Streptosporangium sp. NBC_01755: one gene and its partner. The protein of the gene in region 1 interacts with the protein of each later gene in a pairwise test. Links are inferred from orthologs where the notes say so. Each region holds a gene or a part of one and is shown on either strand. Other genes may lie near its edges.

Evidence for each region.
Region 2: the proteins of OG884_RS09260 (region 1) and OG884_RS29025 interact in binary tests that used the Escherichia coli proteins (3 or more experiments, as listed by UniProt). The link is inferred for Streptosporangium sp. NBC_01755 from one-to-one orthologs.

What each region holds. Positions count from the first base shown.
Region 1 is NZ_CP109131.1:2,031,644-2,046,605, reverse strand. Bases 4,059-7,038 are described here. They hold OG884_RS09260 (cysteine desulfurase family protein), read left to right. Parts: upstream 4,059-4,956; coding sequence 4,957-6,120; downstream 6,121-7,038. Other genes in these bases: mnmA (tRNA 2-thiouridine(34) synthase MnmA), read left to right, coding at 6,554-7,038; OG884_RS09255 (hypothetical protein), read right to left, coding at 6,219-6,494; OG884_RS09265 (TetR/AcrR family transcriptional regulator), read right to left, coding at 4,337-4,843; OG884_RS09270 (MFS transporter), read right to left, coding at 4,059-4,133. Also shown: OG884_RS09285 (serine/threonine-protein kinase), read left to right, coding at 1-670; OG884_RS09280 (electron transfer flavoprotein subunit beta/FixA family protein), read left to right, coding at 1,092-1,871; OG884_RS09275 (electron transfer flavoprotein subunit alpha/FixB family protein), read left to right, coding at 1,890-2,843; more of OG884_RS09270, read right to left, coding at 2,931-4,058; more of mnmA, read left to right, coding at 7,039-7,624; OG884_RS09245 (MBL fold metallo-hydrolase), read right to left, coding at 7,795-8,436; OG884_RS09240 (methionine synthase), read left to right, coding at 8,624-9,628; NAD-dependent DNA ligase LigA, read left to right, coding at 9,730-11,910; OG884_RS09230 (putative bifunctional diguanylate cyclase/phosphodiesterase), read left to right, coding at 12,038-14,119; Asp-tRNA(Asn)/Glu-tRNA(Gln) amidotransferase subunit GatC, read left to right, coding at 14,347-14,646; Asp-tRNA(Asn)/Glu-tRNA(Gln) amidotransferase subunit GatA, read left to right, coding at 14,643-14,962. UniProt on the Escherichia coli protein: Master enzyme that delivers sulfur to a number of partners involved in Fe-S cluster assembly, tRNA modification or cofactor biosynthesis. Catalyzes the removal of elemental sulfur from cysteine to produce alanine.
Region 2 is NZ_CP109131.1:6,088,919-6,103,606, reverse strand. Bases 5,204-7,909 are described here. They hold OG884_RS29025 (sulfurtransferase TusA family protein), read left to right. Parts: upstream 5,204-6,274; coding sequence 6,275-6,544; downstream 6,545-7,909. Other genes in these bases: OG884_RS29015 (carbohydrate kinase family protein), read right to left, coding at 7,291-7,909; OG884_RS29020 (CBS domain-containing protein), read left to right, coding at 6,633-7,028; OG884_RS29030 (cysteine desulfurase family protein), read left to right, coding at 5,204-6,249. In the rest of the region: qcrB (cytochrome bc1 complex cytochrome b subunit), read left to right, coding at 1-435; OG884_RS29050 (L,D-transpeptidase), read right to left, coding at 712-1,941; OG884_RS29045 (cytochrome c oxidase subunit 4), read right to left, coding at 2,097-2,492; ctaD (aa3-type cytochrome oxidase subunit I), read right to left, coding at 2,489-4,150; ctaC (aa3-type cytochrome oxidase subunit II), read right to left, coding at 4,147-4,896; more of OG884_RS29030, read left to right, coding at 5,113-5,203; more of OG884_RS29015, read right to left, coding at 7,910-8,277; OG884_RS29010 (HesB/IscA family protein), read right to left, coding at 8,427-8,780; quinolinate synthase NadA, read left to right, coding at 8,991-10,145; OG884_RS29000 (SIMPL domain-containing protein), read right to left, coding at 10,250-10,960; OG884_RS28995 (maleylpyruvate isomerase family mycothiol-dependent enzyme), read right to left, coding at 11,120-11,872; OG884_RS28990 (protein kinase domain-containing protein), read right to left, coding at 11,874-14,330; PspA-associated protein PspAB, read right to left, coding at 14,551-14,688. UniProt on the Escherichia coli protein: Sulfur carrier protein involved in sulfur trafficking in the cell. Part of a sulfur-relay system required for 2-thiolation during synthesis of 2-thiouridine of the modified wobble base 5-methylaminomethyl-2-thiouridine (mnm(5)s(2)U) in tRNA.

The DNA of each region.
Region 1 (14,962 bases):
CGTCTTCGCCTTTGGGGCGACGCTGGCGTACGCGTCCACCGCGCGGCACCCCTACGGCACGGGCCCGGCGTCGGCGATCGGCTACCGCGTCGTTCATCACCCTCCCGACCTCGAAGGTGTCCCCGGCCACCTGGAGCCGCTGCTGCGGGAGTGCCTGCTGCGCGACCCCGCCGCCCGGCCGGACGCGGGTGCGCTGCTGGCACGGCTGGGTGCGGACCCCGTCGTGGGGCCGCCGCGGCCCCGTGCCGTGCTGGAGAGCGGGATGCACGGCCTCACCACCCGGGAGTGGCGGCCAGGCGATCGCCGCCCCCGCCCGCAGAAGGGCAGGCTCACGCCGGAGGAGGCCCACGAGCGTCGCAGGATCGTGCTGCACCGCCGCTGGGTCGTCGGCACCGGCCTGCTCGTCTCGCTGACGGCCGCGACCGCCAGGGAACCGCTGCCCGAGGTGGCGCTGCTGTTGCTGACCGGGTACGGCTCGGCGATGCTCGTCGACGCGGGCATCGCGCTGTTCGCCCGCCGGGACCGCGGGCGCACGATCCTCGATCTGTCCGCGGGCGCCGGGGCCGTCGCGCTGGGGCTGGCCCTCAGCACGTTCTTCAGCACGATCACCCTGGCGCTCGCGCTGGGCACCGTCGTCTTCGTCCTGGTCGCGATCCTGGTGGCCGGCTGAGCGGGCAGGGGGCCGGCCGGTCCCCGGGACGCGTTTTCGGTCAGCCGTCACCGGGATACCCCCCACACGCCAGGCCGCAGGGATCCTGACGGGCCTCGGGACGTGTTTCCGGAGCGCGGGACCCGCACACAAGTACCGGAATATAGTTCGGTATGGTGGTGGGGGGATCCTCCGGGGAGACTCCGGACCGTCCGGTCGCGAGCCGTCCCGTCTGATGATTTGCCGCTAAGCTACTGATAAGTAACATAGTCTTGGGGTCGGGGTGGGCGTGTACCAACCCGGCTACCCGCTGCCACGTCGCTCTCGGGCACCTGGCAGTCTTGGCAAAGCGTGCACGTGCCACACATGTGCGCACCGAGTATCCGGCGCCAACCGCAGTGACGCGGTGGCGTAAGCGACCACGGGAGGTCGGCCACCAGCCATGAATATCGTCGTCTGCGTGAAGCAGGTCCCCGACACGGCGACCGAGCGCAAGCTGAAGTCCGATGACAAGACGCTCGATCGCGACGCCGCCGACGGCGTCATCAACGAGTTGTGCGAATACGCGGTCGAGGAGGCGCTGCGCCTGAAGGAGGCTCATGGCGGTGAGGTGACCGTTCTCACCATGGGTCCCGCCAAGGCGAGTGACACCATTCGCAAGGCCCTGGCCATGGGCGCGGACAAGGCTGTCCACCTGGTGGACGACGCACTGCACGGCTCGGACGCGCTGGGCACCTCCCACGCCCTGGCACAGACCCTCAAGAAGATCGGTTTCGATCTGGTCGTGCTCGGTTCGGAGTCGACGGACGCCCGCACCGGCGTCCTCGCCGCCATGCTGGCCGAGCGCCTCGGCGTGCCGCAGCTCACCTTCGCCAACCAGGTCCAGATCGACAAGGGCGCCATCTCCATTCAGCGCGTCACCGACTACGGGTACGACAGGGTCGAGGCCTCGCTGCCCGCCGTCGTCTCCGTGGTCGAGAAGATCAACGAGCCGCGTTACCCGTCTTTCAAGGGCATCATGGCCGCCAAGAAGAAGCCGGTCGAGAAGCTCGGCGTCGCCGACGCCGAGATCGACGCCTCCCAGGTGGGCCTGGCCAACTCCTGGAGCGAGGTCGTCGACTTCGCGGCCGCCCCGCCGCGCGCGGCGGGCACGGTGGTCAAGGACGAGGGTGACGGTGGCGTGAAGGCCGCCGACTTCCTCGCGTCGAAGAAGTTCGTCTGAGAGCGGGGGTAGCTGGAAATGTCTGAGATTCTCGTTCTGGTCGAGCACGTCGAGGGCCAGGTCAAAAAGGTCACCCTTGAGCTGCTGACGCTCGCCAGGAAGCTGGGCGCCCCCGCGGCCGTCTGGACGGGCGCGGGATACTCTCCCGAGGCGGCGGCCAAGCTGGCCGAGTACGGCGCGGAGAAGATCTACGTGGCCGACTCCGCCGAGGTCAGCGACTACGTCGTCGCCCCCAAGGCGGAGCTGCTGGCCCACCTCGTGGCCGAGCGGTCCCCGGCCGCGGTGCTCGTCGCCGCGACGGCCGAGGCCAAGGAGATCGCCGGTCGCCTCGCGATCAAGATCGACTCCGGTGTGCTGACCGACGTCGTGGGCATCGAGGACGGCCTGGTCGCCGACCAGTCCATCTTCGGCGGCGGCGTCAACGTCCGGTCGCGCGTGACCAAGGGCACCCCGATCGTCGCGGTACGCCCCAACTCGACGCCGGTCGAGGCCGCCGCGGGCGCGGGAGCCGAGGAGCGGGTCTCCTTCACCGTGTCCGACGCCGCCAAGGGCGCCAGGATCGTGGAGCGGGTCAAGCAGGAGAAGGGCGCGCGCCCGGAGCTCACCGAGGCCGCGATCGTGGTCTCCGGTGGCCGGGGCGTCGGCTCGGCCGACAAGTTCTCGATCATCGAGGAGCTGGCCGACTCGCTTGGCGCGGCCGTCGGCGCGTCCCGCGCCGCCACCGACGCCGGCTGGTACCCGCACCAGTTCCAGGTCGGCCAGACCGGCAAGACCGTCTCGCCGCAGCTCTACATCGCGGCGGGCATCTCCGGTGCCATCCAGCACCGGGCCGGCATGCAGACCGCCAAGACGATCGTCGCGATCAACAAGGACCCCGAGGCGCCGATCTTCGAGCTCGCCGACTTCGGCGTCGTGGGCGACCTGCACGAGGTGGTCCCGCAGCTGACCCAGGAGGTCACCAAGCGGAAATGACCCGGCAGGGTCACGGCGTACGCGCGGGGTGATGCGAACGCGAGACGGCACCGCACGACATGTGCGGTGCCGTCTCGCGTTCCGGGGTCAGGCCGCGATCGAGAGCTCTCGCCTGGCGGTCTCCGCGGGGCCGGCCGCCGCGCGGTGGCGGGGCAGGAACAGCGCGACCGCGGCGATCAGGACGCCGAGCACCACGGCGATGCCGAGGCTCGTCCTGAGCGTGGCCAGATCGGAGAGGAAACCGATGATCACCGGGCCCAGCAGCAGTCCCGCGTAGCCCATCGCACCGGTCTGGGCGATGGCGGGCCCGGGGCTGCCGGTCGCCTCGCCCGCCAGGGACATGGCCATCGGCGAGACCGTCGCCACGGCGACGCCCACGAACAGCATGGCCGAGAGGGCGACCGACGCAGTGGGGGCCGTGACGACCACGCCGAAGGTCGCGGCGGTGGCCAGGCCCGAGGTGACCATCATGCCGCGAGCGCCGAAGCGGGCCCGGACACGGTCACCGGCCAGGCGCCCGGCCAGCATGCCCGCCTCGAAGATCGGGTAACCCAGGGCGGCCACCGCCTCCGGGGCGCCCAGAGCGTCCCGCAGGTACAGGCCGTTCCAGTCGGCGACCGTGCCCTCCACCATGAACGCGCAGAAGGCGATCACGCCGAGCAGGTAGACCACCGGGGGCATCCGGAGGCGGGGAGTCGCGGGGGTGCCCTTCCCGTGCTCGGCGACGGCAGCCGGGTCGGGCAGGTAGGTGCGGCTGACAAGGACCGTGGCGGGAAGCGCGAGCAGGGCGACCAGCGCCAGGTGGGCGGTGATCGAGAGTCCCGCCGCGATCGCCGCGGTGCCCAGCAGGCCCGCGCCGATCGCTCCGGCGCACCAGCCGGCGTGCATGCCGTTCATCAGCGGGCGGTCGTAGGCGCGCTCGACCGCCGATCCCTGCGCGTTCATCGCGATGTCCACCGCGCCGAACGCCATGCCGAACAGGCCGCTCGCGGCCACGGCCAGGGGGAACGACGGCGCCACCGCCAGCAGGGCCAGGGTGATCGCGGTGAGGGGGGCTGCGACCCGGAGGATGCTCCGGCTGCCGAAGCGCGCCATCACGGCGCGCATCGACTGCATGGTGATGAGCGCTCCCAGCCCCCACGCCAGGAGGGTGACGCCGACCGACGCCTCGGACAGGCCGAGCTTGTCGGAGAGCGCCGGAATGCGCACGGTCATCGATCCACACATCAGACCGGCCAGCACGAATGTGAGAACCGCCCCGATTCGAGCCGTTCTCAGGTCGCGGGTCATGCTCAATCCCTTCAATAAATGTTTTGACAAACCGGTGAACGGGCACACCGAAAGCGGTCGCTTTCGCGCATGCGGAAGCGACCACCAATCTGTGTGACGGGTTGTCCCTGGCCGGGCACGCGATCAGGCGCGCGGGCGAGTGAGGGGTGCCAGGGGCAGAGGGGTGAAAGTCAGCAGAGGTGTAAAAGTCAGAGGTGTCAGGGTCAGGCGGGCAGCAGGGCCAGCAGACGCCGTTTCAGCTTCTCGTAGTGCTCGTCGTCATAGAGATCGGGGTCGTGGCTCGCCACATCCCACAGTCCCTCACAGGCGAGGCGCACGATCTGCGCCGCCTCCGGGTCGGGCTCGCTGTCGAGCCCCTCGCGATGCCAGCGGGCCATCGCCACCCGCAGCGGTGCCAGAAGATAGAGGTTGCCGGAGGCTCCGGTCACCACGGCCCAGCGCCGCAGCCTGCCGCTCCGCACGGCGGCGAACGTGGCTGCCAGGTAGTTCTTGGTGTAGGTGTCGTGGCCCTGGGCGGCGACGAGCTCGTCGAACTCCTCGATCAGCCGCTCGACCATGCCCTTGATCAGGGCTTCCTTCGTGCTGAAATGGTAAAGCAGACCGCCCTTGCTGCATCCGGCGCGCTCGGCGACGGTCGCCAGGGTGAGCGCCTGGGAGCCCTGGTCGGAGAGCAGATCCTCTGCCGCGTCCAACAGCTCGCCCCGTCTCATGGCCGCTACTGTACCGTCTGGACGGTTTAGTGGTCAACTCCGGGGATGATGCTCTTCGCGGGCACGGATACGCTTGGCAGGTTGACAGCGAGTTTGGGGGAGGGGATGCGGCCGTGAAGTCCGCCTATCTCGATCATGCGGCGACCACGCCGATGCTTCCCGAGGCGATCGAGGCGATGACAGTCCAACTGGGCCAGGTCGGCAACGCGTCCTCGCTGCACGCCGCCGGCCGCCGCACCCGCCAGGTCGTGGAGGAGTCGCGGGAGACCATCGCCGCCGCGCTCGGCGCTCGCCCCAGCGAGGTCGTCTTCACCGCGGGCGGCACCGAGGCCGACAATCTGGCCATCAAGGGCCTGTACTGGGCCCGTCGTGTCGGGGGCGCGGACAGGATCCTGATCAGCGCCGTCGAGCACCACGCCGCCCTGGACCCCGCGCACTGGCTGAGCGATCACCAGGGCGCGACCGTCGAACTGCTCGACGTCGACGAGTTCGGCCGGGTGCACCCGCAGACCCTGCGCGAGGCCATCGAGCGCGACCCGGACAGCGTCGCCCTGGTCAGCGTCATGTGGGCCAACAACGAGGTCGGCACCGTCCAGCCCGTCCACGCGCTCGCCGAGGTGGCCCGTGAGCACGGCGTTCCCTTCCACACCGACGCGGTCCAGGCCGTCGGTCAGCTCCCCGTGCTCTTCGCCGACTCGGGGATCGACGGGCTGACGCTCTCCGGTCACAAGGTCGGCGGCCCGATGGGCGTCGGCGCGCTGCTGCTCGCCCGGGGCGTCGACCCGGTGCCGGTGCTGCACGGGGGGGGCCAGGAGCGTGACGTCCGCTCCGGCACGCTCGACGCCCCCGCCATCGCCGGTTTCGCCATGGCCGTGCGGGCCGCGGTGGCCCGGCAGGCCGAGACCTCGGCCCGGCTGGTCGCGCTCCGCGACGACCTGATCCGCCGGGTCCGCGAGGCGGTGCCCGACGTGATCCTCAACGGCGACCCGGTGAACCGCCTCCCGGGCAATGCCCACTTCTCCTTCCCCGGCTGCGAGGGCGACGCGCTGCTCATGCTCCTGGACGCCAAGGGCGTGGAGTGCTCGACGGGCTCGGCCTGCTCGGCAGGGGTCGCCCAGCCCTCCCACGTCCTGCTCGCGATGGGCGCCGACGGGTTCCGGGCGCGCGGATCGCTGCGCTTCTCCCTCGGCCACACCTCGACCGAGGCCGACGTGGACCGGCTGGCCGAGATCATCGGTCTTGCCGTCGAACGCGCCCGCCGCGCGGGCCTGAGTTGATCGCGTGAGGCGTTCTTCGCGCGGGCCTGAGTTGATCGCGTGAGGTGCCCTTCGCGCCGCCCTGAGTTCGCGCCGCCCCAGGTTCGCGCCGGGGATTCCTAGGTGAGGAAGGGTGAGGTGGCGATCCGGCCGGGGTCGCCGGCCGAGGTGACCACGAGGGCCCGGTCGGCGTCGAGGCCGGGGGCGATCTCCCACACCGGTGACGGGTGGACGGCCGGCACGGCCGGCCCGATCCACTCGGCCAGCCGCCCGGCCTCGCCGGCGGCGACCATCGCGTCCAGTTCCGGTCTCGCCTCCGCCCACCACGCCCGGAACTCGCCGATACCGTCAGCAGGGTCGGCGGCGGGCTCGTTCTTCCGCCGGAACAGTCGCATGACCCCGGATTCTCCCAGCCCGACGGGGCGCCCGCCAACGCGGGTACGCTCAAGGGGTTATGAGTCTTCGTGTGCTTGCCGCCATGTCCGGCGGCGTCGACTCCGCCGTGGCGGCCGCCCGCATCGCCGAGGCGGGCCATGACGTCACCGGTGTCCACCTCGCCCTTTCCGCCAACCCTCAGTCCTATCGGACCGGCGCCCGCGGGTGCTGCACGGTCGAGGACTCGCGAGACGCCCGCAGGGCCGCCGACGTGATCGGCATCCCCTTCTACGTCTGGGACATGGCCGAGCGGTTCCATCGCGACGTGGTCGAGGACTTCGTCAGCGAGTACGCCGCCGGCCGCACGCCCAACCCGTGCCTGCGCTGCAACGAGAAGATCAAGTTCGAGGCGGTGCTGGACCGTGCCCTCGCGCTGGGCTTCGACGCGGTGGCCACCGGGCACCACGCGCGCGTCACCGACGGAGTGCTGAGCCGCAGCCCCGATGCGGGCAAGGACCAGTCGTACGTGCTGGGTGTGCTCACCAGGGAGCAGCTCGGTCACGCGATCTTCCCACTGGGCGACTCCACCAAGGCCCAGGTCCGCGAGGAGGCCGCGCGGCGCGGGCTCATGGTGGCCGACAAACCCGACAGCCACGACATCTGCTTCATCGCCGACGGCGACACCCGAGGCTTCCTGGCCGACCGTCTCGGCGCGGCACCGGGTCCGATCGTCGACGAGTCCGGTGAGGTCGTGGGCGGCCACGAGGGTGCCTACGGCTTCACGGTCGGCCAGCGCAAGGGCCTGCGCATCGATCGCCCGGCCCCCGACGGCCGCCCGCGTTACGTGCTGTCCATCGAGCCGGTCTCCAACACGGTCACGGTCGGCCCGCGTTCGTCCCTGGCGGTCACGGGCATCGTCGCGGAGCGCCCGGTCTGGAACGGCCCGACCGGCGAGCCGCGCGAGCCGCTGGCCTGCACGGTCCAGCTCCGCGCGCACGGCGAGATGTACGGCTGCCGTGCCCGGCTCTCCGGCGGGGAGGTCCACATCACGCTGGACACCGCGGCCACCGGGGTCGCGGCGGGCCAGGCCGCGGTGCTCTACCTCGGCGACACCGTGATCGGCTCGGCCACCATCACCTCGGCCTCGTAGTGCGCGTCCCACCGCCGCGCGAACACGTCCTCGACGGTCGTGTCCCCGTACGGGCCGCGTTTGGCGAGCACGGCCGCGTTTGGCGAGCACGGCCGAGCCGGCGTCGCGCGTCCCCGCACCGGGTGTGTCCCACCCGGGCGTGAGGCCGACTCCCGGCTCGGGCGGGCCGGTCAGGGCAGTGTGACCGACTCGCCGGGCTTGAGACGGCGCATCTCGGCCTGCTGCTTACCCGACTCCATCTCCAGCCACCTGTCGATCAGGCCGAGCCCGATGTCGTTGAGCAGGCCGTCGTGGGTGGAGAAGGCCCTGGCCGGGCGGACCTGGCGCAGGTACTCGACCATCTCCGACGCCTTCATCCACGGCGCGTTGGTCGGCACCAGGAGCGTGGGCACCTCGACGCCCGGCGGGGTGAACGCGTCCCCCGGGTAGAAGACCTCCTCGTCCACCAGGAAACCGACATTGCGCACGATCGGCTGGTCCGGGTGGTTGGGGGCGTGCCACTCGCCGACGACTCGCACCCCGAAGCCGGCCGTGTCGAACGCGTCGCCGTGCCGTACCACCTGGATCTTCGCGGGGACATCGGTCAGCGTGGCGGCCACGCCCTCGTTGGTCCAGATCTCCAAGGACGGGTCGGCCTCGGCCGCCCGGCGCAGCCGGTCCGCCTCCACGTGGTCGAAGTGCTCGTGGGTGATGAGCACGGTCTGTGCCCCGTCGAGTGCGGACTCCTCACTGAAGGAGCCCGGATCGATCACGAGAGTGGAGCCGTCCTTCTCCAGGCGGACACACGCGTGTCCGAATTTCGTGAGTCTCATCCCTTCACCCTACGGGCGCGTCGGACCATGATCCGCGAGGGGGCGGTGCCGTCACGCGCTCCCGCCCTTGATCGCGTGCCGGCACGGCGCGGCGGGATTCCCCGGGCGGTAGGCGTGACCCGGCGGTCATAAGCTGGCGTGGGCGGGCGGGTCCCGCCTGCCTCCCAACGCGAAACCAGGAGCAGTCTTGAGCCAGTACCCATGGGGCGAGGCGACCGCGACCGGCATCGGGTCGCATCCGGGGGAGGAGCACGCCGAGGCGGTCAGGGTCGTCCTCGGCGAGTCGCCCGCGCTGCCGTACCTGCCGGAGCTGCCCGCCCGGGGCGTCGGCGCCGACATGATCGGGCGCACCGCGTCGCTCCTGCTGGAGATGCCGGTGGAGGTACAGCCGTCGGGCTGGCGGTTCGCCGACCGGCCGGGCCGCGACTTCAAGCGCGCCCGCGACCATCTCGTCCGTGACCTCGACACGCTGGAGGAGGCGGCACAGGGGTACGAGGGGCCCTTCAAGATCCAGGTATGCGGGCCGTGGACGCTGGCCGGAGCGGTCGAGCTCAGGTACGGCGACAAGGTGCTCGCCGACCCGGGGGCGGTGCGCGACCTGGTCGCGTCCCTGACGGAGGGGATCGCCGCGCACGTCGCCGACGTGCGCCGCAGGGTGCCGGGAGCCTCGCAGATCGTGGTCCAGATCGACGAGCCGGGGTTGCCGGGCGTCCTCACGGGCACGGTGCCGACCGCCTCGGGCTTCGGGCGGCTGGCCGCGGTCGACCGGCAGATCGCCGCGGACCGGCTCGGGGCGGTGTTTCCCGCGGGGACGTTCACCGTCGTGCACTGCTGTGCCTCGGCCGTGCCCTTCCGAGTCCTGCGCGCGGCGGGCGCGGCGGGCGTCTCGCTCGACGCCCACCTGTTGAACAGGCGCGACGAGGACGCGATCGGCGAGACCGTCGAGGCGGGGACGGCTCTCTTCCTCGGTGTCGTGCCGGGCGTGGACGCGAGGCTCCCCGACGTCGGAGTGGTCGCCGGACCGGCCGTCGAGCTCTGGCGCCGCCTCGGCTTCCCCGCCGCGACCCTGGCCTCGCAGGTGGTGCTCACCCCCGCCTGCGGCCTGGCCGGGGCCTCACCCGCCTACGCCAGGGCGGCCCTGGCCACCTGCCGTAAGGCCGCCCGGGTGCTGCAGGACGACCCCGGCGAGTGATCCCGGCCTCTGGGGGCTTCAACTCGGGGTAAGGAAGGACGCAGATTGTCGGTGCTTGAAGATACGTTTGGCTTGGCCGACGACGAGGGGGGAAGCGGGCGATGGGCGCTGAGGTCGAGGGCGTGCCGGTGCGGGCGTTGGAGCGGCACGCGGAGCTGACCGAGCTGGTCGAGGAGGCCAACTGGCGTTACCACGTGCTCGACTCGCCCACCGTGAGCGACGCCCAGTACGACGGGTGGATGCGCGAGCTGCGCGAGCTGGAGGAGGAGAGTCCGACCCTTCGCACGCCCGACTCTCCCACCCAGAAGATCGGCGCGCCGATCTCCAGCGATTTCAATCCCGTCAGGCACCTGCAGCGGATGGAGAGCCTCGACAACGCTTTCAACGCCGACGACCTCGCCTCCTGGCGGGCGAGGGCCGAGCGGCTGGCCGAGCGTGACCCCGCGCCCTACCTGTGCGAGCTGAAGATCGACGGTCTGGCGATCGCACTGGTCTACCAGAAGGGCCGCCTGACCAGGGGGGCCACCAGGGGCGACGGCCGCGTCGGTGACGACGTGACGGCCAACGTCCGCACGATCGTCAACGTGCCGCACCGCCTGACCGGCGACGACGTGCCCGATGTGGTGGAGGTCAGGGGCGAGGTCTACATCCCGGTCGAGGAGTTCAGGAAGCTCAACGAGCAGCTGGTCGAGGCGGGCAAGGCGCCGTTCGCCAACCCGCGCAACTCCGCGGCGGGCTCCCTGCGGCAGAAGGACCCGCGCATCACCGCGCAGCGGCCGTTGCACATGATCGTCCACGGGATCGGCAGGTGGGAGGGGGCCGCCGCGCCCCGCACCCAGTCGGAGATCTACGAACGGCTCGGCGCGTTCGGCCTGCCGGTCAGCGACCTCTACCGGGTCGTCGACGACCTCGAAGGCATCAACGCCTTCATCGACTTCTACAGCGAGCACCGCCACGACCCCGCCTACGAGATCGACGGCGTCGTGGTCAAGGTCGACCGCATCGAGCTCCAGCACAACCTGGGCTCCACCAGCCGGGCCCCCCGCTGGGCGATCGCCTACAAGTATCCGCCCGAGGAGGTCAACACCAGGCTCCTCGACATCCAGGTCGCGGTGGGCCGCACCGGCAGGGTCACGCCGTACGGGGTCATGGAGCCGATCGTGGTGGCGGGCTCCACCGTCGAGCGGGCCACGCTGCACAACGCCTCCGAGGTCGCGCGCAAGGGCGTGCTGATCGGCGACACCGTGGTGCTGCGCAAGGCGGGCGACGTCATCCCCGAGATCGTCGGCCCGGTCGCCGACCTGCGCGACGGCACCGAGCGGGCGTTCGTGATGCCGGAGCGCTGCCCGGAGTGCGACACCGAGCTGGCGTACGAGAACGAGGGCGACGCCGACCTGCGCTGCCCCAACACCAGGGCGTGTCCCGCCCAGCTCCGCGAGCGCGTCTTCTTCGCGGCCGGACGCAGGGCCTTCGACGTCGAGGGGCTGGGCTACGTGGCGGCCACCGCGCTGACCCAGCCGCTGCCGCCGCAGGAGCCGCCGGTCCGCACCGAGGCCGACCTGTTCGACCTGACGATCGAGCAGCTGCTGCCGATCAGGTCGGTGGTTCGCGACCCCGACACCGGACTGCCCAGGACCGATCCGGAGAGCGGCGAGCAGAAGGTCGTCACCTTCTTCGCCAACCAGAGCGGCGAGCCGAGCAAGAACGCCGAGAAGATGCTGGAGCAGCTGGAGAAGGCCAAGAGCCAGCCGGTCTGGCGGGTGCTCGTCGCGCTCTCCATCCGGCATGTCGGCCCCCCGACGGCCCAGGCGATCGCCGCGGAGTTCGGTTCCATCCACGCGATCGCGAAAGCCTCCCAGGAGGAGCTCGCCGCGGTCGAGGGCGTCGGCCCGCGCGTGGCCGCGGCGATCCGCGACTGGTTCGAGGTCGACTGGCACCGGGAGATCGTCAAGCGCTGGGCGGACGCGGGGGTCCGGATGGTCGACGACCCGCCGGCCGAGCAGCTCCCGCAGACCCTGGCCGGGCTGACCTTCGTGGTGACCGGCACGCTCGCCGATCTCACCCGCGACGAGGCCGGTGAGGCCCTGGCCGGCCGGGGTGGCAAGGTCTCGGCGTCGGTGTCGAAGAAGACCTCCTTCGTGGTGGTGGGGGAGAACGCGGGTTCCAAGTTCGACAAGGCGGTGAAGCTCGGCGTGCCGATCCTCGACGAGGCCGGTCTGCGGGTCCTGCTGACCGAGGGGCCCGAGGCGGCGGCGGAGGTGACGGTGCGGCCCGAGGAGTGACGGGACCGACCCGCCGCCGTGCGCCGGAACACGTGAATTTTCAGTGACGGACCGTGCGCAACCGGTTTCGCGAAGTGGCCCGTAGGCCGTACTCTCCCATAGTGAACTAATGGGGGTTTTGTTACTCATGGCCGACCCAATCGACACTCGCGATACCGGACCGCGTCCGGGGTCGCCCCTCTGGGCCTATCTCGCCACCGTCATCGCGGTCGGATTCATCGCCTTGGTCGTGCCCCAGCTGAGTGTGGACATGACCGAGGTCACGGAACTCGCCCGCAGCCCGCTGTTCTGGATGTTCGCGGTCCTTGTCGTGCTGGGCGAGTTGCGGCCGGTGGTCCTGTCGTCGTCGTCGACCGTGGGCGGCACCTACCCGTCGACCATGTTCACCTTCGCCGCGCTGCTCCACTACGGCCTGCCGATCGCGGTGCTGCTGCAGGCGGTCGCCATGGTCGTCAACGGGGCGGTCACCCGCAAGGCGTGCCATCGGGTCATGTTCAACATCGCCCAGGTGACGCTGGCCTGCACCGCCGCCTGGGTGGTGCTCGGGCTTTTCGGCGACCGGCCCGTCACGGTGGGCGCCGGGGTGCCCGACGGCGCCGACCTGCTGGCGATCGGGCTGGCCGGGCTGGCCTACTTCGTGGTCCGGGCCACGCTGGTCTCCGGCGCGGTGGCGCTGCACGAGCGCAGGTCGATCCACAGGGTGATCAGGACCACGATCGGCCACCAGAGCCTCGTCTACGCCGGGCTGCTCGGCCTGGCCCCGCTCGTCGTGGTGGTGATGAACCACTCGCCGGCCCTGGTGCCGCTCTTCCTGGCGCCCATGTTGGCCGTCTACTTCACGGCCAACATGTCGGTCCGCCGCGACCACCAGGCGATGCACGACGGCCTGACCGGGCTGCCCAACCGCAAGATGCTCGTGCTCAGCACGGAGGAGGCGCTCGCCGAGGCGCGGGAGGGCGAGCGGGTCGGCCTGTTCCTGCTCGACCTCGACCGGTTCAAGGAGATCAACGACACCCTCGGGCACCCGGTCGGCGACCGGCTCCTGCAGATGGTCGCGCACCGGCTCACCCACAGCGTCCGTCCCGGCGACGTGGTGGCCCGGCTCGGCGGCGACGAGTTCGCCGTCCTGCTGCCCTCGATCAGGGACGCGGCGGCGGCCAGAGAGGTGGCGGCGCGCCTGCGGGTGGCGATCACCGAGCCGGTACGGCTGGAGGGCATGAGCTTCGACCTGGACGCCTCGTTCGGCATCGCCCTCTACCCCGACCACGCGCCGGACTTCGAGATGCTCCTGCAACGCTCCGATGTGGCGATGTACCTGGCGAAGGAGAGCAGGACCGGGGTCGAGATCTACGCCGCCGACAAGGACCGCAACAGTCCCGAGCGGCTCACCCTTCTCGGTGACCTGCGCAGGGCCATCGACCGCTCCGAACTGCGACTGCACTACCAGCCCAAGCTCGACCTGTCGGGAGGGCAGGTGCGGGGCGTGGAGGCGCTGCTGCGATGGCGCCATCCGGAGCGAGGGATGATCTCCCCGGGGGAGTTCGTGCCGATGGCCGAGCAGTCGTATCTGATGCGTCACCTCACCGGATACGTCATCGACGCGGCCCTGGAGCAGGCCGCCCACTGGTGGCACACCGGCCTGCACGAGCAGATCTCCGTCAACGTCTCGGCCAGGGACCTGCTCGACTCGGCGCTCTCCGACCAGCTGGGAGCGGGTCTGGCGCGGTACCGGCTGCCGCCCAAGGCGATCCAGCTGGAGGTCACCGAGCGTATCCTGATGACCGACCAGGCGTACACCGCCGACGCGGTCGGTGCCCTGACCTCGCTGGGCGTGCCGCTCGCGCTCGACGACTTCGGCACCGGTTACTCCTCGCTGGTCCGCCTGCAGCGTCTGCCGGTGGCCGAGGTCAAGATCGACTCCTCGTTCGTCCGGCGCATCGGCGAGTCCAAGGACGACGAGCGGATCGTCCGCTCGATCGTCGACCTGGTCCGCTCCCTCGGCCTGCGCTCGGTCGCCGAAGGCGTCGAGTCGGCCGAGGTGGCCGGGCGCCTGGCGGACATGGGGTGTGATCTGGGCCAGGGCTGGCTGTTCGCCGAGCCCATGTCGGCAGCCGACACGACAGTATGGTTGCGCAAGCATCGAGAGCTCGCCACGCACGACTTCGGCTTCCTGCGCCCCACCGAGATCCTCGACCCCCAGCGGGCCTAGCGCTCCGCGAGCTCCCCGTCCAGGCCCTGGTCGCGGCGGCATTACAGGCGCGTATCGGGCGGTCCGGGAGCCGATTTCTCCGGCCTGGCGGGCCGGGGGCGGTCTGACCGCTTCGAGTAAGAGATCTTCGGTTGGTTGCGACGGTGTTAATGAGTCAGGACCCTCAGGCCACGAGCCATAGGATGACAGTGTCCAATTGCCATTCCACGAAACGGGTTCAACGACTCATGTCCGCCATAACCCGCGACGAGGTCGCTCACCTCGCCCGGCTGTCCCGGCTGGCGCTGGCCGACGAGGAGCTCGACCACTTCGCCGCCCAGCTCGATGTGATCATCGGTGCGGTCGCCCGCGTCGCCGAGGTGGCGGCCGACGACATCCCGCCGTCCTCGCACGCGCTGCCGCTCACCAACGTCTACCGCCCCGACGAGGTGCGGCCAGGACTGACGCCGGAACAGGCGCTGTCAGGCGCCCCGGCAGTAGAGGACGGCCGCTTCCGCGTGCCGCGCATCCTCGGGGAGGAAGCATGAGCCTCATCCGCAAGTCCGCCGCAGACCTGGGCGCGCTGATCGCGAGCGGTGAGGTCTCCGCCGTCGAGGTCGCTCAGGCCCACCTCGACCGGATGGCCGCCGTCGAGCCGAAGATCAACGCCTTCCTGCACATCAACGCCGAGACGACCCTGGAGCAGGCGCGAGCCGTCGACGCCCGCCGGGCGGCCGGCGAGGAGCTCGGCCCGCTGGCCGGCGTGCCGATCGCGCACAAGGACGTCTTCAGCACCGCCGACATGCCGACCACGGCCGGGTCGAAGATCCTCCAGGGCTGGAACCCGCCGTACGACGCGACCGT
Region 2 (14,688 bases), 4.1 Mb from region 1 along the record:
TCGCTGAACTGGACGACCTACGTCGGCCGGGTCCTGATCTTCGTCGGTCCGGCGATCGCCTACTACGTCACCTACCGGGTCTGCCTGGGCCTGCAGCGCGCCGACGCGGCCATCATCGGCCACGGCGTGGAGTCCGGCGTGATCAAGCGACTGCCGCACGGCGAGTACATCGAGGTCCACGTCCCGCCCAACGAGGCCATCGAGGCCCACATGCGGGGCAAGGAGCCGATCCCGGTCATCACCGCCGGCGGCGGCGGAGACGACGGCATCCCGTCCAAGGCGATGCGCGGCCCGCTTGGCAAGCTTCGCGCCAAGATGAGCACGGCCTACGGCGGCGAGAAGATCCCGCTCGACGACGGCCACGGCCACGGTGAGGGCCACGATGAGCACGCGGCGGTCGGCCAGGGCGGAGACGACAAGTCCCTGACCCACTGACCCACCCGCGGCTGACGCCACACGAGGGGCCCGGACACCGCACGGTGTCCGGGCCCCTACGTCTTTTCGCGCCCTTTCCGGGAAAAGGCACCGACCCCGGCCTCAGAAGGCCCTCCCGAGGCCCTCAGGGGTCCTCGGGGGTCGGGGGTCCTCGGGGGTCCTCAGGAGGGCCTTGGCCTCCCGGCCCCGCGCGTTCCCTTTGGCCGGCACCACGTCGCCCTCTGCCCTCAGTGGGACCGGGCGGGCACCTCCGCGCCTCGCCACAGCACCGCGGACTCAGACGTCGTCGGTGGTGAAGTGCTTGAGGCTGCTCCACTTGAGCCATTCCCGCCAGCTCTCCTGCCAGTGACCCCAGCCGTTGGTGGGCTCCAGGGCGCGGGGCGAGCCGGTGATGATGATCGGGTCCCCGATCAGGGTGTTGTCGAGGAACCACTTGGCGTTGCTCGGGCTGACGTTGACGCAGCCGTGGCTGACGTTGGAGTAGCCCTGGGACCCGACCGACCACGGGGCGCTGTGGATGTACTCGCCGCTGTTGGAGATGCGGACCGTGTTGTAGACGGTCAGCTGGTAGTAGCCGGGCGAGCCGGGCCCGATGCCCGGAGAGGTCATCACCGTGACGTTCTCCCGGGACATGGCCAGGTGCACGCCGCTGGTCGTGTGGTACTTCCAGACACCGCCCTGGCCCGCGCTCATCGGCATCTCCCTGACGACCCTGCCGTTGCGCCGCACGGTGAGGTGGTGGGAGGGGATGGTGCCCCGGGTGATCTGCGAGCGGCCGACCTTGAAGTTGACCGTCCGGTTCGCCGCTCCGTACAGGCCGGCGCCACCGCGCACCCCTGCCAGCCGGGCCTCGACCCTGACCTTGGTGCCCGAGGGCCAGAAGTTCTTCGGGCGGAAGTGAACGTTGCGGTCGTCGAACCAGTGCCACGCCCCCAGGACCGGCCTGGAGGTACGGACGAACAGGTTGCGCTCGACGGAGACGCGGTCGGTGACGGCACGGTCGAAAGTGATCATCACCGGCATGCCCACGCCGACGGTCAGACCGGTCATGTCCCGGTCCGGCATGAGGCTCTCGATCGCGAAGGTCTCGCGGCTCTTCACCGTGGAGAAGGACGAGGTCGTCTCGGTGACGGCGCCCGCCGGATTGACCGCCGTCACCGAGACCTCGTAGGAGGCTCCTGGAGCCGCCGTACCGCGGCTGCGCCACTGTGTACCGTCGGCGCTGAGAACGCCCGGCAGAGAGCCTTTGGCGCCCTTCACGGCCCTGACGGTGACCGACTTCAGGGTGCCGCCCTCCACCGCGACCAGGACGGGGGTGTCCGTGGGCACTCCCCTGGCCCCCTTGAGCGGTGCCACGGTGACCACGGCGGCGGCGGACTCCGCCTGCTGGGACGCCTGCGGCGTCCGGTCCTGGCGTACGGCTGTGCTTGTCGAGCAGGAGGTCGTCACCAGCACGAGGGCCAGCAGTCCCGCTCCCTGGCTCGAACCACGGATCGCGTGCCCCACATGAACTCCCCTGTCCCGGACTGAACCACTGATTCAGTTATTACCCGGAGTAAGCGGTCCACCACATAAGACATCCACCCTGAGCCCCAAATAAACGCCAAAAAGCGGGCCACGGAAGTTTTTCCGTGGCCCGCTTTTCGCGGTGATACGCGGGGTCAGTGCGAGAAGTTGCCCCGGTAGTACTCGAAAACGAAACCGATCATGCTCATGATGATCGCGAACACGCCGATCAGGAACAGCCACCAGCCGATGACCAGGCCGACCCCGGCGAGCGAGACGGCCAGGCAGACGAAGAGCGGCCACCAGCTGTGCGGGCTGAAGAAGCCGAGCTCTCCGGCACCCTCGCTGATCTCGCCCTGCTTGTCGTCCTCCGGCTGATCGCCGATCCGGCGGGCCGTGTACATCAGGTAGTAGCCGATCATGAGCGCGAAGCCCACCGAGATGGCCATCGCCGTCGTGCCTACCGGCTCCTTCGACCAGTACCAGTAGACGACGTCCACGGCGGCGAAGAAGACGCCGCAGAGGATGAACAACCAGCCCTGGACCTTCATTCGTTCTCCTCCAGCTCACGGGGGGCCGGTGCGTGCGGGTACTTGAGGTCGAACGCCGGGCGCTCGGACCGGATGCGAGGCAGCGAGGTGAAGTTGTGCCTCGGCGGCGGGCAGGACGTCGCCCATTCCAGGGAGTTGCCGTAGCCCCACGGGTCGTCCACGGTGACCTGGGGTGCGGTCTTGTGGGTCTTCCACACGTTGTAGAGGAACGGCAGCGTGGAGGCGCCCAGCAGGAACGCGCCCACCGAGGAGACCATGTTGAGGTCGGTGAACCCGTCGATCGGGCTGTAGTCGGCGTAGCGGCGCGGGAAGCCCTGCGCGCCCAGCCAGTGCTGGACCAGGAAGGTCGCGTGGAAGCCGACGAACAGCGTCCAGAAGTGGATCTTGCCCAGCCTGTCGTTCAGCATCTTGCCGGTGAACTTGGGCCACCAGAAGTAGAAGCCGGCGAACATCGCGAACACCACGGTGCCGAACACCACGTAGTGGAAGTGCGCGACCACGAAGTAGGAGTCGGACACCTGGAAGTCCAACGGCGGGGAGGCCAGAATGACCCCGGTCAGACCACCGAACAGGAAGGTCACCAGGAAGCCGATCGAGAACAGCATCGGCGACTCGAACGACAGGTGGCCGCGCCACATGGTGCCGATCCAGTTGAAGAACTTCACCCCGGTGGGCACCGCGATGAGGAACGTCATGAAGGAGAAGAACGGCAGCAGCACCTGGCCGGTGGCGAACATGTGGTGCGCCCACACCGTGATCGACAGACCCGCGATGGCGATGGTCGCGGCCACCAGGCCGATGTAGCCGAACAGCGGCTTGCGGCTGAAGACGGGCAGGATCTCGGTCACGATGCCGAAGAACGGCAGCGCGATGATGTAGACCTCGGGATGGCCGAAGAACCAGAACAGGTGCTGCCAGAGCAGTGCCCCGCCGGTGGCGGGGTCGAAGATGTGCGTACCGAGCTTGCGGTCGGACTCCAGCGCCAGCAGCGCGGCGGCCAGCACCGGGAAGGCCATCAGCACCAGGATCGAGGTGAGCAGCACGTTCCAGGTGAACATCGGCAGGCGGAACATCGTCATGCCGGGCGCGCGCATGCACACGATCGTGGTGATGAAGTTCACCGAGCCGAGGATCGTGCCCAGACCGCTGATGGTCAGGCCGACGATCCACAGGTCGCCGCCGATTCCCGGGGAGCTGATCGCGTTCGACAGCGGGGTGTAGGCGAACCAGCCGAAGCTGGCCGCGCCGCCCGGGGTGAGGAAGCCCGACAGGGCGATGGTGCTGCCGAAGGTGAAGAGCCAGTAGCTGACCATGTTCAGCCGCGGGAAGGCGACATCGGGCGCGCCGATCTGCAGCGGCATCAGCTCGTTGGCGAACCCGGCGAACAGCGGGGTCGCGAACATCAGCAGCATGACGGTGCCGTGCATGGTGAACAGCTGGTTGAACTGCTCGTTCGTGGTCAGCTGGAGGCCCGGCTGCGCCAGCTCCGCCCGCATGATCAGCGCCATGACGCCGCCGATCAGGAAGAAGACGAACGAGGTGATCAGGTAGAGATGTCCGATGATCTTGTGATCGGTGGACGTCGCCCACTTGACGACGACCGAGCCCTTACGGGTCGGCGCCGGGGAGAGGACAAGGGGCTCGTTAAGTGCGGTCACTGGGCACCCGCCTGGCTAGCGATGTACTGGTCGAACTCGGCCTGGGGCACGAGCTTCACCGAGAAGAGCATCCGGCTGTGATCCACACCGCAGAGCTCGGCGCAGCGACCGGCGTAGACGCCTGCCTTGTTCAGCGTCTGGACCTCGAACTTGTTGGTCACACCCGGGATCACGTCGCGCTTGAAGTGGAACGCCGGGACCCAGAAGGAGTGGATGACGTCCGGCGAGTGGAGATCGAACTCGACGTTCTTCTCGACCGGCAGCACCAGCTCGGGGCCCTTGGTGTAGTCGGCCGCGGGCAGGCCCACGACCTGGACGGTCTTGCCGTTGTACTCCGTCGTGAAGCGCCAGCTCCACTGGAAGCCCTCGACCTTGACCTTCACGTCGGGCTTGCCGGACAGGGTGTTGATGTAGTTCTGGTCCCGCGCGGTGAAGAAGAAGAACACGCCGACCATGATGATCGGCACCACCGTGTAGAGGATCTCGATCGGCAGGTTGTACCGCACCTGAGGCGGCAGCTCCTCCGTGGAGTTCTTCTTCTTACGGTGGAAGGCGACGGACCAGAGGATCAGACCCCACACGACCACACCGGTGGCGAGGGCGGCGATCCACGATCCGTTCCACAGGCTCTGGACGGATTCGGACTGCTTGGTGACGCCCTCGGGCAAGCCGCCTCGGGACCATTCTTCGGCACTGCACGCCGTCAGGGAAACCAGCAGCAGCGCCAGAGCGGCAGCGCGTGGCACCCGGCGGCGGGCCAACGGACGCCGTGCGGAACGGCGGGTCGGACTCACGGATCGCCTACCCCACAGATGAAGCCCAGGAGTCACTCCTGGGCGGTCGTTTGTTCACGTTCAAGATTTGTAGTTCACAGCTTCACGCTGGGGGACACATTAGCGCGGACAACCGTCGCCCCCCCGCGCAGCCCCCGCCCGCACCGTGCGTGGTGCGACGATTGGAGCGTGGCGTACTTCGACGCGGCCTCCACTGAGCCGCTGCACCCCCAGGCTCGGGAGGCTCTCATCGCGGCCCTCGACGTCGGCTGGGCCGACCCCGCGAGGCTGTACGGTTCCGCTCGCCGGGCAAGGATGTTACTGGAACAGGCGAGGACCGAGGTCGCCGAGGCGCTGGGCGCCAGGCCCGACGAGGTCTCGTTCACCTCCTCGGGCACCCAGGCGGTGCACCTGGGCGTGCTCGGCACCCTGCACGGGCGCCGCAGGAGCGGCCGCCGCCTGGTCACCTCGGCCGTGGAGCACTCCAGCGTGCTGCACGCCGCCGGCATCCACGAGCGCGACGGCGGCTCGGTCGAGACGGTCGGCGTCGGCATCACCGGCGCCGTCGAGGCCGGCGCCTTCCGCGAGGCGGTTCTCGCCGAGGGCACCGCCCTGGCCTGCCTGCAGAGCGCCAACCACGAGGTCGGGACCGTCCAGCCGGTCGCCGAGGTGGCGGCGGCCTGCGCCGAGGCGGGGGTTCCGCTGCTGGTGGACGCCGCCCAGACCGCGGGCCGGATGCCGTTGCCCGGCGGCTGGTCGGTGCTGGCCGCGAGCGCGCACAAGTGGGGCGGCCCCGCGGGGGTCGGCGTGCTGGTGGTCCGCAAGGGCACCCGGTGGCGCAGCCCTCTGCCCGAGGACGACCGCGAGCGCCGCCGGGTCCCCGGTTTCGAGAACGTGCCGGCGATCGTCGCGGCGGCCGCCGCGCTGCGTGCCACGGTGGCCGAGTCGGCCGTGGAGTCGGCCAGGCTCTCCGCGCTGGTGGACCGCGTCAGGAGCGAGGTGCCCCGGCTGGTCTCCGACGTCGAGGTCATCGGCGATCCGGTCGTGCGAGCGCCGCACATCGTCACCTTTTCGTGTCTTTACGTGGAGGGTGAGGCGCTGCTCACCGAACTCGACAAGGCCGGATTCTCGGTATCGTCCGGCAGTTCCTGCACGGCGAGTACGCTTCGTCCATCGCATGTTCTGGAGGCCATGGGCGTGCTCACGCACGGGAACGTACGGGTGTCACTGCCCCGAGGCACCTCGGCGGCGGATGTCGACCGCTTCCTCGCCGTCCTGCCCGGCACGGTGCGCAGGATCCGCGAGGAGGCGGGAGTTAAACTGTGATCAATATTTGGGAAGTGAAGACTCCATGACGTCCAGTCAGGCCACCCCGGCGGGATCGGCCCAGAGCCCGGCACTGACCATCGACGCGCTGGGCAAGAAGTGCCCGATTCCCATCATCATGCTGGCCGAGCAGATCAACCACGTGCCGCTCAACGCGATCGTCGCGGTCCTCGCCGACGACCCCGCCGCCTTCACCGACATCCCGGCCTGGTGCCGGCTGAAGTCGCACCGCCACGTGGCCAGCTACGAGCTCCCCGAGCGCGGCTGGTCCATCCACGTGCGCCGCAACTACTGACTTGTCCTGAAACTGGGTATGACCCTCCCCGAAAATCCACCAAACGGTTCGGGGGGACAGCATGAGCGGTGAGACCGCCAGGAGTCTGATGAATACCGGAGTCCGGTGCGTGGAGGCGCACGAGACGCTCGACCGGGCCGCACAGATGATGCGCGACATGAATGTGGGCGCACTGCCCATCTGCGGCAGCGACGACCGGCTGAAGGGGATCATCACCGACCGCGACATCGTGGTCAAGTGCGTGGCCCACGGCATGGACCCGTCCAAGGTCACCGCCGGTGAGCTGGCGACCGGCCTGGTCTGGGTGTCGTCGGACGCCAGCGTCGACGAGACGCTGGCCAAGATGGAGCAGAACCAGATACGGCGGCTGCCGGTGATCGAGGACGGCCGCATCGTCGGCATGATCAGCGAGGCCGACCTGGCCAGGCATCTGCCCGACGACAAGCTCGCCGAGTTCGTGCACCGCGTCTACGCGGGCGTCTGACACCTGCCATACCGGCAATCCCGCCCGGCTGAGGTCTCCCGATGTCGGGCGGCCTCAGCCGGGCGTGGCTCACCCGCCGGCCCAGCGGTGGTTCAGGCCACCGGTGATCCCGGCGGAGCCCAGCGGGGCCCGGTGCCGTCCGGCCGGTGTCCAGGCGCCGGATCAGGCGTGCCGGATCAGACGCGGTGATTCAGACGCGGTGATATCAGACGCGGTGATTCAGACGCGGTGATTCAGGCGTGGTGATATCAGACGCGGTGATTCAGGCGTGGTGGCACTTCACGAAGCCGACCACCTCGGCCGCCGCGTCGGCGCCGTAGGCGTCGGCGAAGCGCTCCAGGAAGACCTTCTGGCCGAGTTCGTACTCCTGACCGCCGACGCGCTCCAGCACGTGGGTGGCGGTGAGGTTGCCGACCTGGCCGCAGCGCTCCAGGGACATGCCCCAGGCCAGGGCCGCCAGGAAACCGGCCCTGAAGGCGTCCCCCACGCCTGTGGGGTCCGCCTTGCCGAGCTCGGGCGCCGGGGGGATGTGCAGCGGCGGCTCGCCCTTGCGGTCGATGACGACGCCCTTGGGGCCGAGCGTGGTGACGCGGACGCCGACCCGGTCGAGGATCTCCTCGTCGGTCCAGCCGGTCTTCTGCTCGATCATGCCCTTCTCGTAGTCGTTGCCGAACAGGTAGGCGGCACCGTCGACCAGCTCGCGGATCTCCTCGCCGGGCATGCGCGCGAGTTGCTGGGAGGGGTCGGCGGCGAACGGGATCGCGCGCTGACGCGCCTCGGTGGTGTGCCTGAGCATCGCCTCGGGGTCGTTGGGGCTGATCAGCACCAGGTCCAGGCCACCGAGCCGCTGGCTGATCGGGCCGAGCTCGATGAGACGGGCCTCGGCCATCGCGCCGGTGTAGAACGACGCGATCTGGTTGTGGTCGTCGTCGGTCGTGCACAGGAAACGGGCGGTGTGGTGCATCTCGGAGATGTGGACGGAGTCGCAGTCGACTCCGTGGCGCTCCAGCCAGGAGCGGTAGTCGGCGAAGTCCGCACCGACCGCGCCGACCAGGACGGGGCGAAGACCCAGACAGCCCATGCCGAAGGCGATGTTGGCCGCGCAGCCGCCACGGCGGATCTGCAGGTCGTCCACGAGAAACGACAGGGAAATCCGATGGAGCTGATCGGCGATGAGCTGGTCGCCGAAGCGGCCCGGGAAGGTCATCAGGTGATCTGTCGCGATTGAGCCGGTGACGGCGATGCGCACGGGGTTCTTCTCCTCGTTGTCAGCATCTCTGGGAACGTGGGCGATTGAGCCACGCAAGAATACGCGACCTTGCGGGCGCGCGAAGGCCCCGCGCGGTGACGGATGTCACCACGCGGGGCCTTCCCGGTCTTGCCCGGTCGAGCGAGTCCCTAGTTGAACGAGTCTCCGCAGGCGCACGAACCCGTGGCGTTCGGGTTGTCGATCGTGAAGCCCTGCTTCTCGATCGTGTCGACGAAGTCGACTGTGGCACCCACGAGGTAGGGCGCGCTCATCCGGTCGGTGACCACGCTCACGCCGTCGAAGTCGGAGACGACGTCACCGTCCATCGAACGGTCGTCGAAGAAGAGCTGGTAACGCAGGCCGGAACAGCCGCCGGGCTGCACGGCCACGCGCAGCTGGAGGCCTTCCTCGCCCTGCTGCTCCAGCAGGCTCTTGACCTTCGCGGCGGCCGCGGAACTGAGGATCAGGCCCTGCGCCGTGGTCTCGCTGCTCTCAACCGACATGTGGTGACTCCCGCGTCTGCGTCAGCCGCTCCCCGGGAACGGCTGTCTGTTTCTGACGTCCTTCTCAGACGCTACCAACACCCGTCCCCCGGTACACATTCCTGAGACAACACACGCCTCCTCCTTTGGACAAAACTCCCTCCCCTGGAATAAAGCCCCAATGACGTGTGTCATCATTAGTCGTCACTTCGACGATAAGGGGGTGTGGCCATGACGACCACCGAGACCGGGCTTCCGCTCTTCGTCCTGGGCAGGGGCGTCGACCCGCACAGCGAGCGCGGTGTCGACTGCCCGGGCGAACTGCCGTCCGCGTCCGACCCGGCGCTGGTGGAACGCGCCAGGAAGGCGAAGGCGGCGCTCGGTGACAGGGTCTTCGTACTGGGCCACCACTACCAGCGCGACGAGGTCATCCAGTTCGCCGACGTGACCGGCGACTCGTTCAAGCTCGCCAAGGAGGCCGCGGCCCGGCCTGACGCCGAGTACATCGTCTTCTGCGGCGTGCACTTCATGGCCGAGTCCGCCGACATCCTCACCTCCGACTCCCAGAAGGTGGTGCTGCCAGACCTCGCCGCCGGATGCTCGATGGCCGACATGGCCACCTTCGACCAGGTCGAGGAGTGCTGGGAGGCGCTGGAGGACGCCGGGATCGCCGACATCACCGTCCCCGTCACCTACATGAACTCCAGCGCCGATATCAAGGCCTTCTGCGGGCGCAACGGCGGCGCCGTCTGCACCTCCTCCAACGCCAGGCGCGCCCTGGAGTGGGCCTTCTCACGCGGGGAGAAGGTGCTCTTCCTTCCCGACCAGCATCTGGGCCGCAACACCGCGGTGCTGGAAATGGGCCTGTCGCCAGGCGAGTGCGTCGTCTACAACCCGCACCGGCCGAACGGAGGCCTGACCGCGGAGCAGCTCGCGGGCGCCAAGATGATCCTGTGGAAGGGGCACTGCTCGGTGCACGGCCGCTTCAGCGCCGAGTGCGTGGACGACGTCCGCGCGCGCATCCCCGGCGTCAACGTGCTGGTCCACCCCGAGTGCAGGCACGAGGTCGTCACCAAGGCCGATCATGTCGGTTCGACCGAGTACATCATCAAGAAGATCGAGGAGGCTCCCGCCGGGTCCTCCTGGGCGGTGGGCACCGAGCTGAACCTGGTCAAGCGGCTCGGCGCCATGTTCCCCGACAAGGACGTGACGTTCCTGGACCGGACCGTCTGCTACTGCTCGACGATGAACCGGATCGACCTGCCGCACCTGGTGTGGGCGCTGGAGTCGCTCGCCGCCGGCCAGGTCGTCAACCAGATCACCGTGGACGACGACACCGCCCACTGGGCCGGGGTCGCTCTGGACCGGATGCTGGCGCTGCCCTGACCGCGGGGTGGACGGGCCCCGGTGGGTGGTGACCCGCCGGGGCCCGTCGCGTGCCGGGAACCTGTCGCGTACCCGGGATCGGGGGAGCACCGCCTGAGCGGGGCCTAATCCAGCTCGTAGACCACCCTGACACTGACCGACATGTCCTGGCGTCCGGGGCTGATCGACGCCTTGTCCGCCATCGCACCGGCGGCGAAGAACGGCCGCGGCGGAGTGACGTTCTCCTCGCTGATCTCCAGCGCGCGGCCGAGCCTGCGCCCCGCGAGCCTGGCGTACTGCGCGGCGCGGGTCCTGGCGTCCCTGAAGGCGGCCTCGCGCGCCAGCCTGAGCGGCGCGCGGTTGTCGGAGACCTCGAAGGAGATGCTGTCCAGCCGGACCGCCTCGCCGGCCGCGACCGCCGCGTCGACCACGTCGTCCGCGGCGTCGATGTCACGCACCACCGCCTCGACGCCCTGCGCGGCCCGGTAACCGGAGATCGTGGGGTAGTCCTTGTACTGGGGGCCCAGGGACAGCTCGTTGGTCCGCAGGTCCTTGGCCGCGATCCCGGCCGCGAGCAGCGCCTTCGTCAGCGCGGCGGCGGCGGCGCGGGCGGCGGTGAACGCCTCTCCCGCGGTGGGGCGAATCACCTCGACACCGGCGTCCAGCTTCATGACGTCGGGAGTGACGGACAGGCGTCCCTCACCCACGATCGTGATCTGCGGCCGGTCTCCCTCCACCGCCACCGTGGAGGACGCGGAGTCCGCGAGCGCGGCACCGCCGAACAGGCTCATGGAGACGAGCGCGGTCGAGGCCACCACCTGAGACATCTTGATCATAGGGGCATGGCACCACGGGGCGGCGGCCCCGGCGGCGAGCCCTCCCGGGGATCTGCTGTTTCTTGGCCGAATCCCGGGGCGGGTATTCAACTTCCGCCGGTCAGACCCTGGCGAGCTCCCGCCACCAGCCCAACAGCCCCTCGTCGCCCTTTCCGCCGGTCAGACCCTGGCGAGCTCCCGCCACCAGCCCAACAGCCCCTCGTCGCCCTCGACGGCGTAGTCGTCGGCACTGCGCCGCCCCCACACGACCTGGAGCAGGTCGGCCGACGTGGCGGTACGTACGGTCACGCTCCCCGGCCGCAGAGACCGCCGGTGATGGAAGCGGTCGGGGTCAAGAGTGATCACCCATCCGGCCCCGGTGTCGGCCTGCAGGGAGATCGTCTCGCCTCCGCCCCTCAACTCGGCCACGCCCGGGTTCCACCGCGCGTACGGCAGGACGTCGAGGAACTCCTCGACCCCGTCGGCCGCCGTCTCCTCGTCGACCGTGACCGGGACGCCCAGTGCGAGCTCGGCGTCCATCCGGTGCACCAGGGTCTCGTGGAGCATGCGCCTCGACCAGAACCCCACCCGCTGCTCGGCGCCCCAGGACCACATCGGCGCCCGCGGGTCGCGCGACAGCAGCGCCTCGGACAGCAGGGTGGCCCCCTCGGCGAGCCAGGCGGGGGAGCCGCTCGCGTCAGCCGGCAGGCCCGTGTCCGTCTCGCGGCGACTGTAGCGCCGCTCGGCCAGGTCGCGGACCATGGCGGCCACCCACCGGTGCACGCCACCGATGTGGGTGACAAGCCCGGCCAGATCCCAGCCAGGACAGGTCGGCACGGGAGCGGACATGTCCCGCTCCCCCAGGACGTCGACCATCCGGGCAGCCTCCGCGGCGACCGCCGAGGCGTGCTCGGCGTGGGTCCATTCCCTCATGTCAGCCCTCTCGCGTGAAGCGCATGAACTGCTTCTCGTACTCCTTGGCATCGGTGGTGGTGGCCAGCACCCGCTGCGGCCGCCCCGCGAAGTCGAACACCACGGCCTCGTAGCCCGACCCCTTGCGCCGCCAGCCCGCGATGTGCTCGTCGTCGTACCAGCCGATGAGCCGCTCGGTCTCGAATGGGATCCGGACCTTCGCCGGGGCGTCGGAGCCGGTGGACCAGACGCAGATCTCCTTCTCGGTCCCCTTACAGTACGTGAGCAGCGACGATCCCGACGGGGAGATGTCGTCACCCTCGACGGTGATCGGGGTTCCCACGTCCAGCAGGGTCTGCAGCACGGTGCCCTGCAGGTCGTAGAAGCGGATGCGCTGGGTCTTGCCGGTGAGCGCCCAGGTGCCGACGGCGCGGCCGTCGCCCCGCCAGAAGTAGCTCCACTTGCCCGCGTCCTTCTCCTTCACACGGACGATCCTGGCCTTCTTCGTGGCGACGTCGATGATCGCGAAGCCGTACTCCTTGCTGGTGTCGTCCACGGCCTCGTAAAGCGTCACCAGGCCGCGTCTGCCGTCCGGCGACCACTGCGGCAGCGTCGGGTAGACCGGCGCCTTGGTGATCCTGATCCTGGTCGCCGCGCCGGAACGCTGGTCGATGACCGACACGATCGAGTAGCTCTGCGCGTCGTATATCCGGTCGGTGCCCAGCGCCTGGGTACCCGCGGCGTTGAGCGTGTAATGGAAGTACTTGCCGTTCTTGGCGAACCGATCGGTGCCGGACTTCCTGACGTAGAGGGTCTTCTCCCAGTCGAGGCTGTAGGAACTCAGCTTGATCGGGTCCTGGGGACTCTCGTGGAGCGTGATCGAACTGCCGGGCAGCTTGATCCTGCTGGTCGCCTGCGGCACCGTGGGAGCGTTGGGGGACGGGGTCACGGCGGGAGTGGGAGAACTTTTTGTGCCGCCGGCCTGGGTGATACCCGGCTGAGGGTCGCCCGGCGTCTCGGTGGTGCCGCTGCGCACCGCCAGCACGACGCCCCCGGCCACGAGGGCGGTGGCCAGCAGGCCGCCGACGACCGCGAACCACACCCCGCGCCCGCTCCGGGCGGAGACAGGCTGCTGTCCCGGATACGCCGGTGATCCGGGGTTCCGGTACGGGGCGCCGTCATGGGAGGGATAGGTCGCGGGACCGCCGTAGGACGGGGGCCCCGGGGGCCCCTGAAATCCCTGCTGCGGGTATCCCTGTCCTTGTTGGGAATGGGGACCGGCCTGAGCGTAGCCGTGAGACGCGGACGGCTGGGCGTAACCGTGGGGCTCGGACGGCTGCGTGTAGCCGTGAGACGCGGACGGCTGCGTGTGGCCACGTGGTTCGGAGTGCTGGGGGTAGCCCACCGGGCCTCCCTGCGGGCCCTGCGCCGGGTAGCCCCCGCCGGGACCTCCGTGCTGGGGATACGGCTGCGGCTCGGGGTGGCGGGGGTAGCCCTGCTGGACGCGGTCGTCGCCTCCCGGATGCCGCTGCACGTAGGCGGTGGGGCCGGGTTCGCTCCCGGCCGGGTAGCCGCCGGGGCCGGGGCCGGTCCGCTGCGCCGCAGCGGCCGAGCCCTCGGCGAGGATGCCGCGGGGCGCGGTGGGCAGCGCGGCGCCGGTCGGCCCGCCCGCATGGCCGAGCAGCCGCAGCAGCGCCTCGCCCGCCGCGGGCCGCTGTCCGGCGTCCTTGGACAGACACTGCCCGACCAGGTCGCGCAGCGCCGGATCGGCGATCGCCCCCAGGTCGGGTTCCAGGTTCATGATCCGGTTGAAGATCGCCGGCAGGCTGTCCGTACCGAACGGCGGCTGCCCGGTGGCCGCGAAGACCATCGTGCAACCCCAGGCGAACATGTCGGCGGGCGAGCCCGCGTTCTCCCCCGCCAGTTGCTCGGGGGTCATGTAGGAGGGGGTGCCGATCGCCATCGCGGTCAGCGTGGAGGTGCGGTCGAGCGCCTTGGCGATACCGAAGTCGATCACTCGGGGGCCGTCGGGGGCCAGCAGCACGTTGGAGGGCTTGAAATCACGGTGGACGATTCCCGCCTGGTGGATCGCGACGAGCGCGGTGACCGTGCCGATCGCCAGGCGGTGCAGGGCCGCACCCTCTCGGGGGCCCTCGGTGGCCACGACCGCGTCGAGCGTCGGGCCGTCGATGTACTCGCTGACGATGTACGGGCGATGCTGGTCGACCCCGGTGTCGATCACCGCGGCGGTGCAGAAGGGCGCGACCCGCTGGGTCGTGCTGACCTCACGGACGAAACGTTCCATCGCCTCCTCGTCCTGCGTGAGGTCGGCGCGGAGCAACTTGACCGCGACACGGACTCCCGTCGGGGAGACCCCCAGGTAGACCGTTCCCTGGCCTCCCTCGCCGAGCCGGGCGGTGAGCCGGTACTCCCGCACATGCTCGGGATCCCCGGGCCGCAAGGACGCGAGGTCCGCCATGGTCACACCCTTCTTCCGTGATGAACTTCCGGTCCCATTGTGGGGGCAAAGGGTCACAGGACGTACATCAAACCGCAAGCCGGGCGGACCTCCAAAGCGCGGTCCAGACGACCTTGCGGGATCCGCGGAAGGGTCGGAAGAGCGTGCGCGAGAGCCGGCTCGCAGGCCGGACGATCTCGGGTGAGAAGGACCGGGCCAGGCCGCCCGGCGGCGGGACCGCTCAGAGGCCGGGCGCGCCCCAGAGGGGGAACCAGCGGCCGAGATCCGGCTCGATCTCCAGCTCACCGCCGATCGCACCGCGCACCTGCAGCTCCAGCGCGTTGTCCCTGCGCCCCTCCTGCCCGGGCAGCGGGGCGAA